3 regions of the Spiribacter onubensis genome follow, and region 2 is predicted to be linked to each of the others. Evidence: predicted binding sites of a transcription regulator. Region 2 holds the regulator's gene; each other region holds the start of a gene.
The links. Region 2 encodes FNR, which switches genes on or off when oxygen is low (the NO sensors DNR and NnrR bind a similar motif). Its sites were predicted from a motif close to TTGATNTANATCAA; they were not measured.

Region 1: the regulator FNR is predicted to act here: its motif matches at 1,194-1,207, upstream of hemN (oxygen-independent coproporphyrinogen III oxidase).
Region 3: the regulator FNR is predicted to act here: its motif matches at 1,509-1,522, upstream of ccoN (cytochrome-c oxidase, cbb3-type subunit I).

Annotation. Positions count from the first base shown of each region.
Region 1 is NZ_JBAKFI010000005.1:42,379-45,654, forward strand. It holds gene hemN (oxygen-independent coproporphyrinogen III oxidase) at 1-1,132, opposite strand, end outside; gene V6X63_RS09250 (YbaN family protein) at 1,237-1,704, shown strand; gene V6X63_RS09255 (MAPEG family protein) at 1,672-2,067, opposite strand; gene purD (phosphoribosylamine--glycine ligase) at 2,073-3,276, opposite strand, start outside.
Region 2 is NZ_JBAKFI010000001.1:610,328-613,603, forward strand. It holds gene V6X63_RS02980 (aspartate aminotransferase family protein) at 1-293, opposite strand, end outside; gene sufT (putative Fe-S cluster assembly protein SufT) at 422-973, shown strand; gene fnr (fumarate/nitrate reduction transcriptional regulator Fnr) at 1,010-1,786, opposite strand; gene thiL (thiamine-phosphate kinase) at 1,887-2,846, opposite strand; gene nusB (transcription antitermination factor NusB) at 2,859-3,276, opposite strand, start outside.
Region 3 is NZ_JBAKFI010000005.1:74,545-77,820, reverse strand. It holds gene ccoO (cytochrome-c oxidase, cbb3-type subunit II) at 1-13, opposite strand, end outside; gene ccoN (cytochrome-c oxidase, cbb3-type subunit I) at 25-1,446, opposite strand; gene V6X63_RS09415 (alpha-hydroxy acid oxidase) at 1,565-2,716, opposite strand; gene V6X63_RS09410 (SDR family oxidoreductase) at 2,716-3,276, opposite strand, start outside.

The DNA of each region.
Region 1 (3,276 bases), on a different contig from region 2:
CGCGGCGCAGCCGGTCGTCGGCGGAGAGCTCCACACCGCGCCATATCGGCAGGCGCCCGGCGGCCACCGCTTCGGCGTGCCCCTCGGGATCGCGCTTGTTCTGGCTGTAGGCATCACCGATCTGGCCGATGGACGAGGCACCCAGGCCGATCAGGTCGAGGTCGGGACGTGTCGCATACCCCTGGAAATTGCGGTGCAGCGTGCCGTCGTTGGCGGCCTGGGCCAGCTCGTCATCGGGCAGCGCGAAGTGATCCATGCCGATGTACTGATAGCCATCACCGGAGAGGCGCTCCATGGCCTCGATGAGCAGGGTGAGTTTGCTCTCCGCCGGCGGCAGGCTGTCGTCGGGGATCTGCCGCTGGATGCGGAACATCTGCGGCATGTGCGCATAGTTGTAGAGCGCGATGCGATCGGGCCGGATGTCCATGACCGCATCAAGGGTCCGGGACAGGCGCTCCGGCGTCTGCCGCGGCAGGCCGTACATCAGGTCGAGGTTGATGGAGCGGAAGCCGCAGCGACGGGCTTCATCGGCCACATCGGCGGTGTCCTGAACGCCCTGGATGCGGTTGATGGCCTTCTGCACATCGGCGTCGAAATCCTGCACGCCCAGGCTCAGGCGGTTGAAGCCCAGCTCGGCGAGGCGACGCACCCGGTCGCGATCCACCGTGCGCGGATCCACCTCGATGGAGAACTCACGGGCATCAGGGTCCGCCAGCGGGAAACGCTCCGCGATGGCGTTGATGAGCCGTGCCAGATCCTCGTCGGTGAAATAGGTGGGTGTACCGCCGCCGAGATGGAGCTGCTCCACGGGCCGGTCATCGTCGAACAGCGCGGCCTGGAGGTCGAGCTCCTGGATGAGACGCTCGAGATAGCGTTCGGCCCGCCGGTAGTTGGCGGTAATGACCTTGTTGCAGGCACAGTAGAAACACACGGTCTTGCAGAACGGCACGTGGACGTACAGCGACAGCGGCCGCGGCATGGGGTCCTCGTTGCTCCAGGCCACCCGCTGGCGGTATCGCTGGGCGTCGAAGGCCTCGGTAAACTGGGCGGCCGTGGGATAGGACGTGTAGCGTGGACCGGTGACGTCGTAGCGACGCAGCAGTTCCCGGTCGAGCAGTAGGTTGTCGGCCATGTCAGCCAACCTCCGTGATCAGTGAATGCTGGGACGATAGCCCGCATTGCGCCGGAGCTGGTTGACTTGGATCAGGCGGATCAGCAGGACAGGAGAAAAACCCGTTGAATCGGGATCATGAGCCGGAGCGCACCGCCACCGAGCGGCCGACCCGCGGCCTGCGCGCCACGCTGGTGCGGCGGGCCTGGCTGGCGCTGGCGCTGTTTTTCATCGGCCTCGGCAGTGTCGGGGTGGTTCTGCCATTGCTGCCCACTACCCCGTTCCTGTTGCTGGCGGCGATGTGTGCCTCGCGGAGCTCGCCCGCACTGCATGCCTGGCTCTACAGTCACCCGCGGTTCGGGCCACTACTGCGGGACTGGCGTGACCACCGGGCGATCCGGCCGCGGGCCAAGATCACCGCCCTGGTGGTCATTGCCCTCAGCTGGGCCTGGATGTGGGTGAGCGTCGAGCCGCTCTATGCGCGACTGGCGGCGACAGGCCTCATGGCCTTCGGGGTGGTGTTCCTGGCCACCCGGCCCCACGGCCCGCGCCGGAGGGATTCAGGCGCGGACGAAGGCGGCGGTCAGGAATAGCCCCACCGTGCAGCCGAACGCGCCGGTCCAGACGAGACTGCGCAGTGTCGGGCGATCAGCGACATAGGCAAAGCCATAGCCGAGGCGCAGGAGGACGAAGGCCACGGCGAGCCCGTTCACCCAGGCCTGACTACCGCCGGTCATCTCCGCGATGATCACACCGGCGGCGAACGGAGGGAAGGCCTCGAAGGTGTTGAGCTGCGCCCAGTGGGCCCGCTGCCGCCAGCCCTGCAGCTCGGCCAGCCAGGCGCGCGGGCGGGCATTGTCGAAGCGGCCCTGCGATTTCGCCATACCGGCGAACACGAAGGGGATGAAGGCGGCGATCAGTACGCACCACAGGGCGAGCGTCATGGTCTGCGGCATGGGTGTTACTCCCCGAGCAGGGCCTGAACGGCCCGGTAGCCGATGTCCGGGCGCATGAAACGCCCCGCCCAGCTGATGCCTTCGGCGAGGTCATAGGCCGCCTTCTGCGCGGCGATGATGTCATCGCCCAGGGCACAGGCGCAGAGCACCCGCCCACCCGCGGTGAGGACACGGCCCTCGTCATCCAGCACCGTTCCGGCGTGGAAGACCTTGGCGTCGGGTCGTTCAGCGGTCGGCAGCCCATGGATGACATGCCCCCGTTCGTACTGACCCGGATAACCACCGGCCGCCAGCACCACGCCCAGGCAGGGGCGGGGATCCCAGTCCACGCGCTGTCCGCCGAGCCGGCCATCCAGGGTGGCCTCGAACAGATCCACCGGATCCGACCGCAGGCGCATGAGAATGGGCTGGGTCTCGGGATCACCCAGACGCACGTTGAATTCGAGCACCCGCGGTTCACCGTGGTCATCAATCATCAGGCCGGCGTACAGAAAGCCCTTGAAGCCCCGGCCCTCGGCCACGAGTCCGCGTACGGTCGGCCGGATCACGGCCTCGAGAATGCGCTCATGGACGGCATCGGTGATCACCGGCGCCGGCGAGTAGGCCCCCATGCCACCGGTATTCGGCCCCTGGTCCCCGGCATCGCGGGCCTTGTGATCCTGGGAGCTGGCCAGCGGCAGCACGGTCTCGCCATCCACCAGGGCGATGAAGCTCGCCTCCTCGCCGGTGAGAAAGTCCTCCACCACGATACGCTCGCTGGCGGCGCCGAAGGCACCGCCGAGCATGTCCTCGGCGGCGATCAGCGCTTCGTCGAGGGTACGGGCGATGGTCACGCCCTTACCCGCGGCGAGACCGTCGGCCTTGATCACGAGCGGTGCCCCGCGCTCGCGGATGTAGGCCCGGGCGGCATCCAGATCGTCGAAGCTCTGATAGTCGGCGCTGGGGATGGCATGCCGGGCGAAGAAGTCCTTGGCGAAGGCCTTGGAGGCCTCCAGCTCGGCGGCCGCCCGATGCGGACCCAGGCAGGCCAGACCGGCGGCCTGGAAGGCGTCGACGATGCCGGCCGCCAGCGGCGCCTCCGGTCCCACGACGGTCAGGTCCACCTCGAGCTGGCGGGCCACATCGCAGAGGCCATTGATATCCTCGGCGCCCACGTTGACGTTATGCACGCCGGGTTCACGGGCGGTGCCGGCATTGCCCGGGGCCACA
Region 2 (3,276 bases):
AACACGCTGTCAATGTGATCGGGCAGCAGCTCGACGATCCGATCCGAGAGCTCGAGGATCGGGCGATGCTTCATGATCGCGTACTGCGCGTGGACCACCTTGTCGATCTGCGCCTTCGCCGCCTCGACCACCCGCGGATGGCAGTGGCCGGTGCTCAGCACGCCGATCCCCGAGGCGAAGTCCATGTACTTGCCGCCATCCTCGGAGTAGACGTACATGCCTTGCGCGCGCTCGACCAGAATGTCGCTGGACTGGCGCAGCAGCGGCGAGAGATGGTGGACGTTGTCACTCATGACACAGCCTCCTGGCTAGAGAATTCCCAATTCAGCATACGCGAAGCGCGCAATCATTTCCTCCCGGGTCGGACAACAAACCGCCGTTTGCTATCCTTCACCAACAGACTTTGAAGAGGTTTTCAAGGATGGCGATGCAAAGCAACGAGCCGGTGATCTTCGAGCGCGACTGCGAGGCCGCGCTCATCCCGGCGGGAGATACGGGCATCATCCCCAAGGGCGCCGAGGGCATGATCACCCAGGCACTGGGCGGGAGCTACACCGTCTACATCCAGGGGAATCTGTTCCGCATCGACGGCAAGGATGCCGACGCCATCGGCAAGGAGCCCGAGCCGACGCCGGAGCTCCCGGACAATGCCTCGGCGGAGGATGTCGAGCAGCTTGTCTGGGATCAGATGCGGCGCTGCTATGACCCGGAAATCCCCATCAACATCGTCGAGCTGGGACTGGTCTACCGCTGTGACATCACGCTCAACGGGGATGGCACCCGGTCGGTGGACATCGACATGACACTCACCGCACCGGGCTGTGGGATGGGCGATATCCTCGCCTATGACGTGCGCGAGAAGGTCAGGCAGATCCCGACCGTCGAGGAGGTGAAGGTGGAGATCGTCTTCGATCCACCGTGGAGCTTCGAGATGATGTCGGAGGCCGCGAAACTCCAGACCGGCATGATGTAACGTCGCGGGTGGCGGGGCCATGCCCTCGCCGCCACGCTAATCCGACCCGTCGCCGCGCTGCGGCTCGGGCTCCTCGGCGAGGCCGCGACCGGCCAGCTCGCTGAGGGCATCCGGTTCGATGAGCTGGATCTCCCGACCCTCGGCCTTCAGCCAGCCCTGGTCGGAGAAGCGCCGGAAAAGCCGGCTCATGGTCTCCGGAGCCAGCCCCAGGTAATTGCCCAGATCACTGCGTGCCATGGGCAGGCGGAAGCGGGTGGCCGACAGACCGCGTCGCGCGAAGCGCTCGGAGAAGCTCGTCAGCAGCATCGCCAGGCGCTCTTCGGCGCTGCGCCGGGCCATGGCGAAGAGCATCTCCTGATCGGCGAAGATTTCCTTGGACATCAGGCGCAGCAACTGGCGCTGCAGCCCCGGGATATCCGCCGCCAGGTGCTCGAGCTGCTCGAACGGCAGTTCGCAGATGCTGGTCGTCTCCAGTGACGCCGCGGAACAGGGATGGACCCAGCTATTGATGGCATCGAGCCCGATCAGCTCACCGGGGAGGTGAAAGCCGGTGACCTGCTCCTCACCCTCCTCGGTGGTGGTGTAGGTCTTGAGCGAGCCCGAGCGCACCGCATAGACGGCCTGGAAGCTGTCTCCGCCCCGATACAGGTGATCCCCCCGCTGGAGTGGCCGCTTGCGCTCGACGATGGCATCAAGCTGCTCGATATCGGCCTCGCTGAGCGACATGGGGAGACAGAGCTGATTCAGGCTGCAGTGGGCACAGGCCTGGCGGAGACTGGAGATCCGGAAGTCCGAGGGATCGGAATCGCTCATTGGCTGTCCTGCCTTCGGTCGCCCGCGCGACCCGTCCTCCTGTTCACCTTGATCCTAGCGAAAATATTACGCCGAATGCGCTGTCCTTACCACCACAGAATCAACTGACGAAATGGCAGTAGCCGGCGGCGCGGTCGAGGATGGGCTCACCCCCCCACCAGACGCCCTCCCCCTCATGCACCTCGCCAATGCATCGCACCGGTGTGCGCGCGCGCCGGGCCGCCGCCCGCACCATGACATCGGCCTCCCGCGGCGCGGTAAAGCAGAGCTCATAGTCATCCCCCCCGCCGAGCTGCAGGCGACGCGCCTCGGCCTCTCCCGCCCAGCGCAGCAGCCGTGCCGAGGGCCGGCCGCGTGGCGGATCGAGATGCAGCGCCACGCCGCTGCGCGCGGCGATATGACCCGCATCGGCCGCCAGGCCGTCGGACAGGTCAATGGCGGCACTGGCCACACCGACCAGCGCCTGTCCCAGTGCGACCCGGGGACGGGGGGCGATGAACGCCTGCCGCAGCCCCTGCCATCGGGCCTGCTCCCGCGCCCCCTCCTGCTGCCAGACCGCCAGACCCGCGGCGGCCTCGCCGGGTCGTCCCGAGAGCCAGACCCTGTCCCCCGCATGGGCCCCGTCCCGGCGCAGTGGCGCGCCGGTCGCCCGGCCGGTGATCTGCAGGCTCACCGTCAAAGGCCCGCGGGTGACATCCCCGCCGATCACGGCGACCCCGGACGCCCTCGCCAGACGGCCCAACCCAGAGGCGAATTGCGCGACCCAGGACTCGTCCGGCGCCGGCAGCGTCAGACCGAGCAGCGCCCAGCAGGGTTCACCGCCCATGGCGGCGATATCGCTCAGGTTCACCGCCAGCGCCCGGTAGCCGACCCAGTAAGCCGGCAGATCCGCCGGGAAATGCACCCCCTCGACCAGGGTATCGAGGGCCATCAGCAGTGGTCGCCCGCCATCCTGGGTGATGGCGGCGTCGTCGCCCGGCCCCAGCAGCACGTCGTCGCGCTCGGCGCCGAGGCCGGCGAGATGTCGATCAATGAGGTCGAATTCCGAACAGCCGGCCATGCCGCCCACCGATCAGCGCCGGCGGGATTTGAGCTCGGCGGCACGCAGCGGCTGATCCCGCCCGACGCGGTCGAGCACGCCGTTGATATACCGATGGCTCTGCTCGGCGCCGAACGCCTTGGCCAGTTCCACCGCCTGGTCGATGCACACGCGATAGGGCACCTCGAGGCGCTCGCGCAGCTCGTAGGTCCCCAGGCGCAGCAGCGAGCGCTCCACCGGGTCGAGATTGGCTGCCGGGCGGTCCAGGTATCGGTCGAAGGCCGCATCGAGGCTGTCGGCATCATCGGTGATGCCGCGGAAGACCTCCGAGAAGTAGTCCAGGTCCATATGGCCCAGACGGTGCTCGCCGAGAAACTGCCGCTGGATGTCGGCCGGATCCTGGCCCGTCAACTGCCACTGATAGAGCGCCTGGAGCACGCGCCGGCGAGCC
Region 3 (3,276 bases), on a different contig from region 2:
CTTCATGCGACATGTCGATTCTCCTCAGGCGCTGGCCGCGGGGGCGGTCGCCGGACTGCTGGCCTCAACGGGGCGTATCGTGCGCCAGACGTTGTAGGCCATGATCAGCATGCCGGCGAAGAACAGCAGGCCGCCGAGCAGTCGCACCGCGTAATACGGATAGGTCGCGGAAAGAGACTCGATGAAGCTGTAGGTCAGCGTGCCGTCATCGTTGACCGCCCGCCACATGAGCCCCTGCATGACGCCGGCGATCCACATCGAGGCGATGTAGAGCACGACCCCGATGGTGGAGACCCAGAAGTGGACGTTGATCAGCGGCACGCTGTACATCTGCTCGCGGTTGAACAGCCGCGGCACCAGCATGTAGACCGAACCGATGGTGATGAAGGCCACCCAGCCCAGCGCGCCGGAGTGGACGTGGCCGATGGTCCAGTCGGTGTAGTGCGACAGGGCGTTGACCGTCCGGATCGCCATCATGGGGCCCTCGAAGGTGGACATGCCGTAGAACGACAGGCTCACGACGAGGAAGCGGATGATCGGATCGTCCCGGAGCTTATGCCAGGCCCCGGACAGCGTCATGATGCCGTTGATCATGCCGCCCCAGGACGGCGCGAGCAGGATGAGTGAAAACACCATGCCCACCGACTGGGTCCATTCCGGCAGCGCCGTCCAGTGCAGATGATGGGGGCCGGCCCACATGTAAATCGAGATCAGCGCCCAGAAATGCACCACCGACAGGCGGTAGGAGTAGATCGGCCGGCCGGCCTGCTTCGGGACGAAGTAGTACATCATCCCCAGGAAGCCGGCGGTCAGGAAGAAGCCCACGGCGTTGTGGCCGTACCACCACTGCACCATGGCGTCCACGGCGCCGGCATAGACCGGATAGGACTGGGTGAGCGAGGTGGGGATGGCCAGGCTGTTGACGATATGCAGCATGGCCACGGCGACGATGAAGGCGCCGTAGAACCAGTTCGCGACATAGATGTGCTTGGTCCGGCGGCGCAGGATGGTGCCGAAGAAGGACACCGCATAGGCCACCCAGACGATGGTGATCAGGACATCCAGCGGCCAGATCAGCTCGGCGTATTCCTTGCTCTGCGTGTAGCCGAACGGCAGCGTGAAGATCGCCCCGACGATGACGACCTGCCAGCCCCAGAAGGTGAAGGCGGCGAGCCGATCGCCCATCAGGCGGACACCGCAGGTCCGCTGCACGACATAGTAGGAGGTGGCGAACAGCGCCGAGCCGCCGAAGGCAAAGATCACCGCATTGGTATGCAGCGGTCGCAGCCGGCTGTAAGTCAGCCAGGGAATGTCGAAGTTGAGAGCGGGCCAGAGCAGCTGAGCGGCGATGATCACGCCCACGAGCATGCCGACGATGCCCCAGACCACCGTCATGATGGTGAACTGGCGCACTACGCGATCATTGTACGCAGCGGGTGTTTGCATGATGGATCCAGCGTTGGAATTGTGATGGCGGTCAAGTTTCCAACGAGCGCTTCCCGGGCGCGTTGATCCAGATCAAACCCGGATGGGTCGCGGATGGCGGGCCCTTCTATGCCCGGGGTCAGTCGGCCTCGGAGTGACCGCGACGGAGTGCCGAGGGCCCGACCGACTCGAATGAGGAGGCGCCGAGCTGCCCCAGCGCCCGGATCAGCTCGAGGTGCAGGATCTCGAAGGCGCGCTCGGCGCCGGCCGCGCCCCCGGCGCCGACGCCGTAGGCGAGTGCGCGCCCGGCAAGGGCGAAATCAGCGCCCAGCGCTTTCGCCCGCAGCATATCGGCGCCCCGCCGTACGCCGCTGTCCATGATGATGGCCATGCGGCCGCCGACCGCCTCGGCGATCGCGGGCAGCATCTCGATCGTGGGCGGGCCGAACGCGACCTGCCGGCCGCCATGGTTGGAGACGATGATGCCATCACAGCCGATCGCCAGGCATCCGCGGGCATCGTCCGGGTGGAGGATGCCCTTCACCAGCAGCTTGCCCTTCCAGCGTCCGCGCAGGCGCTCCAGTCCCTCCCAGGTGAGCGCCGGGGTGATCAGGGTTTTCTGTACGTCCGCGTAGGAGGTCGCGCTGCGCAGAAGCCCGGCGTAGTTGGCGATGTTGGGCTTGCCGTGAATGAGGGTTGCCAGCGACCAGCGTGGATTGGCCAGAAGCCCGGCGATCACGGCGGGCGTGATCCGGAACGGCACCGCGAGCTGATTGCGGATATCGCGATCCCGCTTGCCCGCGGCCGGCACGTCGGCGGTCACGATCAACGTCGTATAGCCCGCGGCCTCGGCACGCTGGATCAGGCCTTCGGTGACATCGTCATCGCTCGACACGTAGAGCTGGAACCAGCCGTTCCCGTCAGCCGCCTCGGCAAGCGCCTCCAGCGTCGTGGATGCTGCCGAGCTCGCCACATAGGGCAGGTTATGGCGCTTGCAGAGCCTCGCCAGCGTCTCGTCCGCGTTCGGCCAGAAGGCATTGAGCATGCCGATGGGCGCCATCCCGAGCGGCGCGTCATAGGTCTGGCCGAGCAGGGTCGCCCGGGTATCAAGCGCGGAGACATCCATCATGTAGCGGGGGATCAGTTCCACCTCCTCGAGCGCCTCGCTGTTGCGGCGCAGATTGCGCTCGCTCTCCGCGCCGCCGTCGACGAGGTCGAAGGCGAAACGGGGAATGCGCCGCCGGGCCCGGCAGCGCAGATCCTCGATCGAGGCCGCTCGGTCGAGGCCCATCAGCTCGACCACCCGCCGTCGATGGCCAGAGCCTGGCCCGTGGTGAAGGCCGACATGTCACCCGCGAGGTAGCAGACCATTTCCGCGATTTCCTCGGGCTGGCCGAGCCGCCCCATGGGCTGGCGCTCCTTGAACGCGGCCAGTGCCTTGTCGAAGTCGCCGGTCGCAGCCAGGCGCTCGTTCAGCGATGGACTCTGTACCGTGCCGGGGCAGATGGCATTGCAGCGGATGCCCTCCTTGACGAAATCCGCCGCGATCGACTTGGTCATGCCGATGATCGCGGCCTTGGATGCCGCATAGGCGAAACGGCGCGGCGCGCTTTTCTCGCTCGAGACGATGGAGGCGATATTGATCACCGACCCGGTGCCGGCTTCACGCATGCCCGGCAGGACGGCCCGGGTGATCCGGAATATCGCCCTGGCGTTCAGATCGAACGAACGGTCCCAGATGTCGTCGTCGCAATCGAGGATGGTGCCGTCATGGACCCATCCGGCGCAGTTCACCAGGATGTGCACGGGGGCAACGGAGGCAACCAGTGCCTCGACCGCCTCGCCATCCAG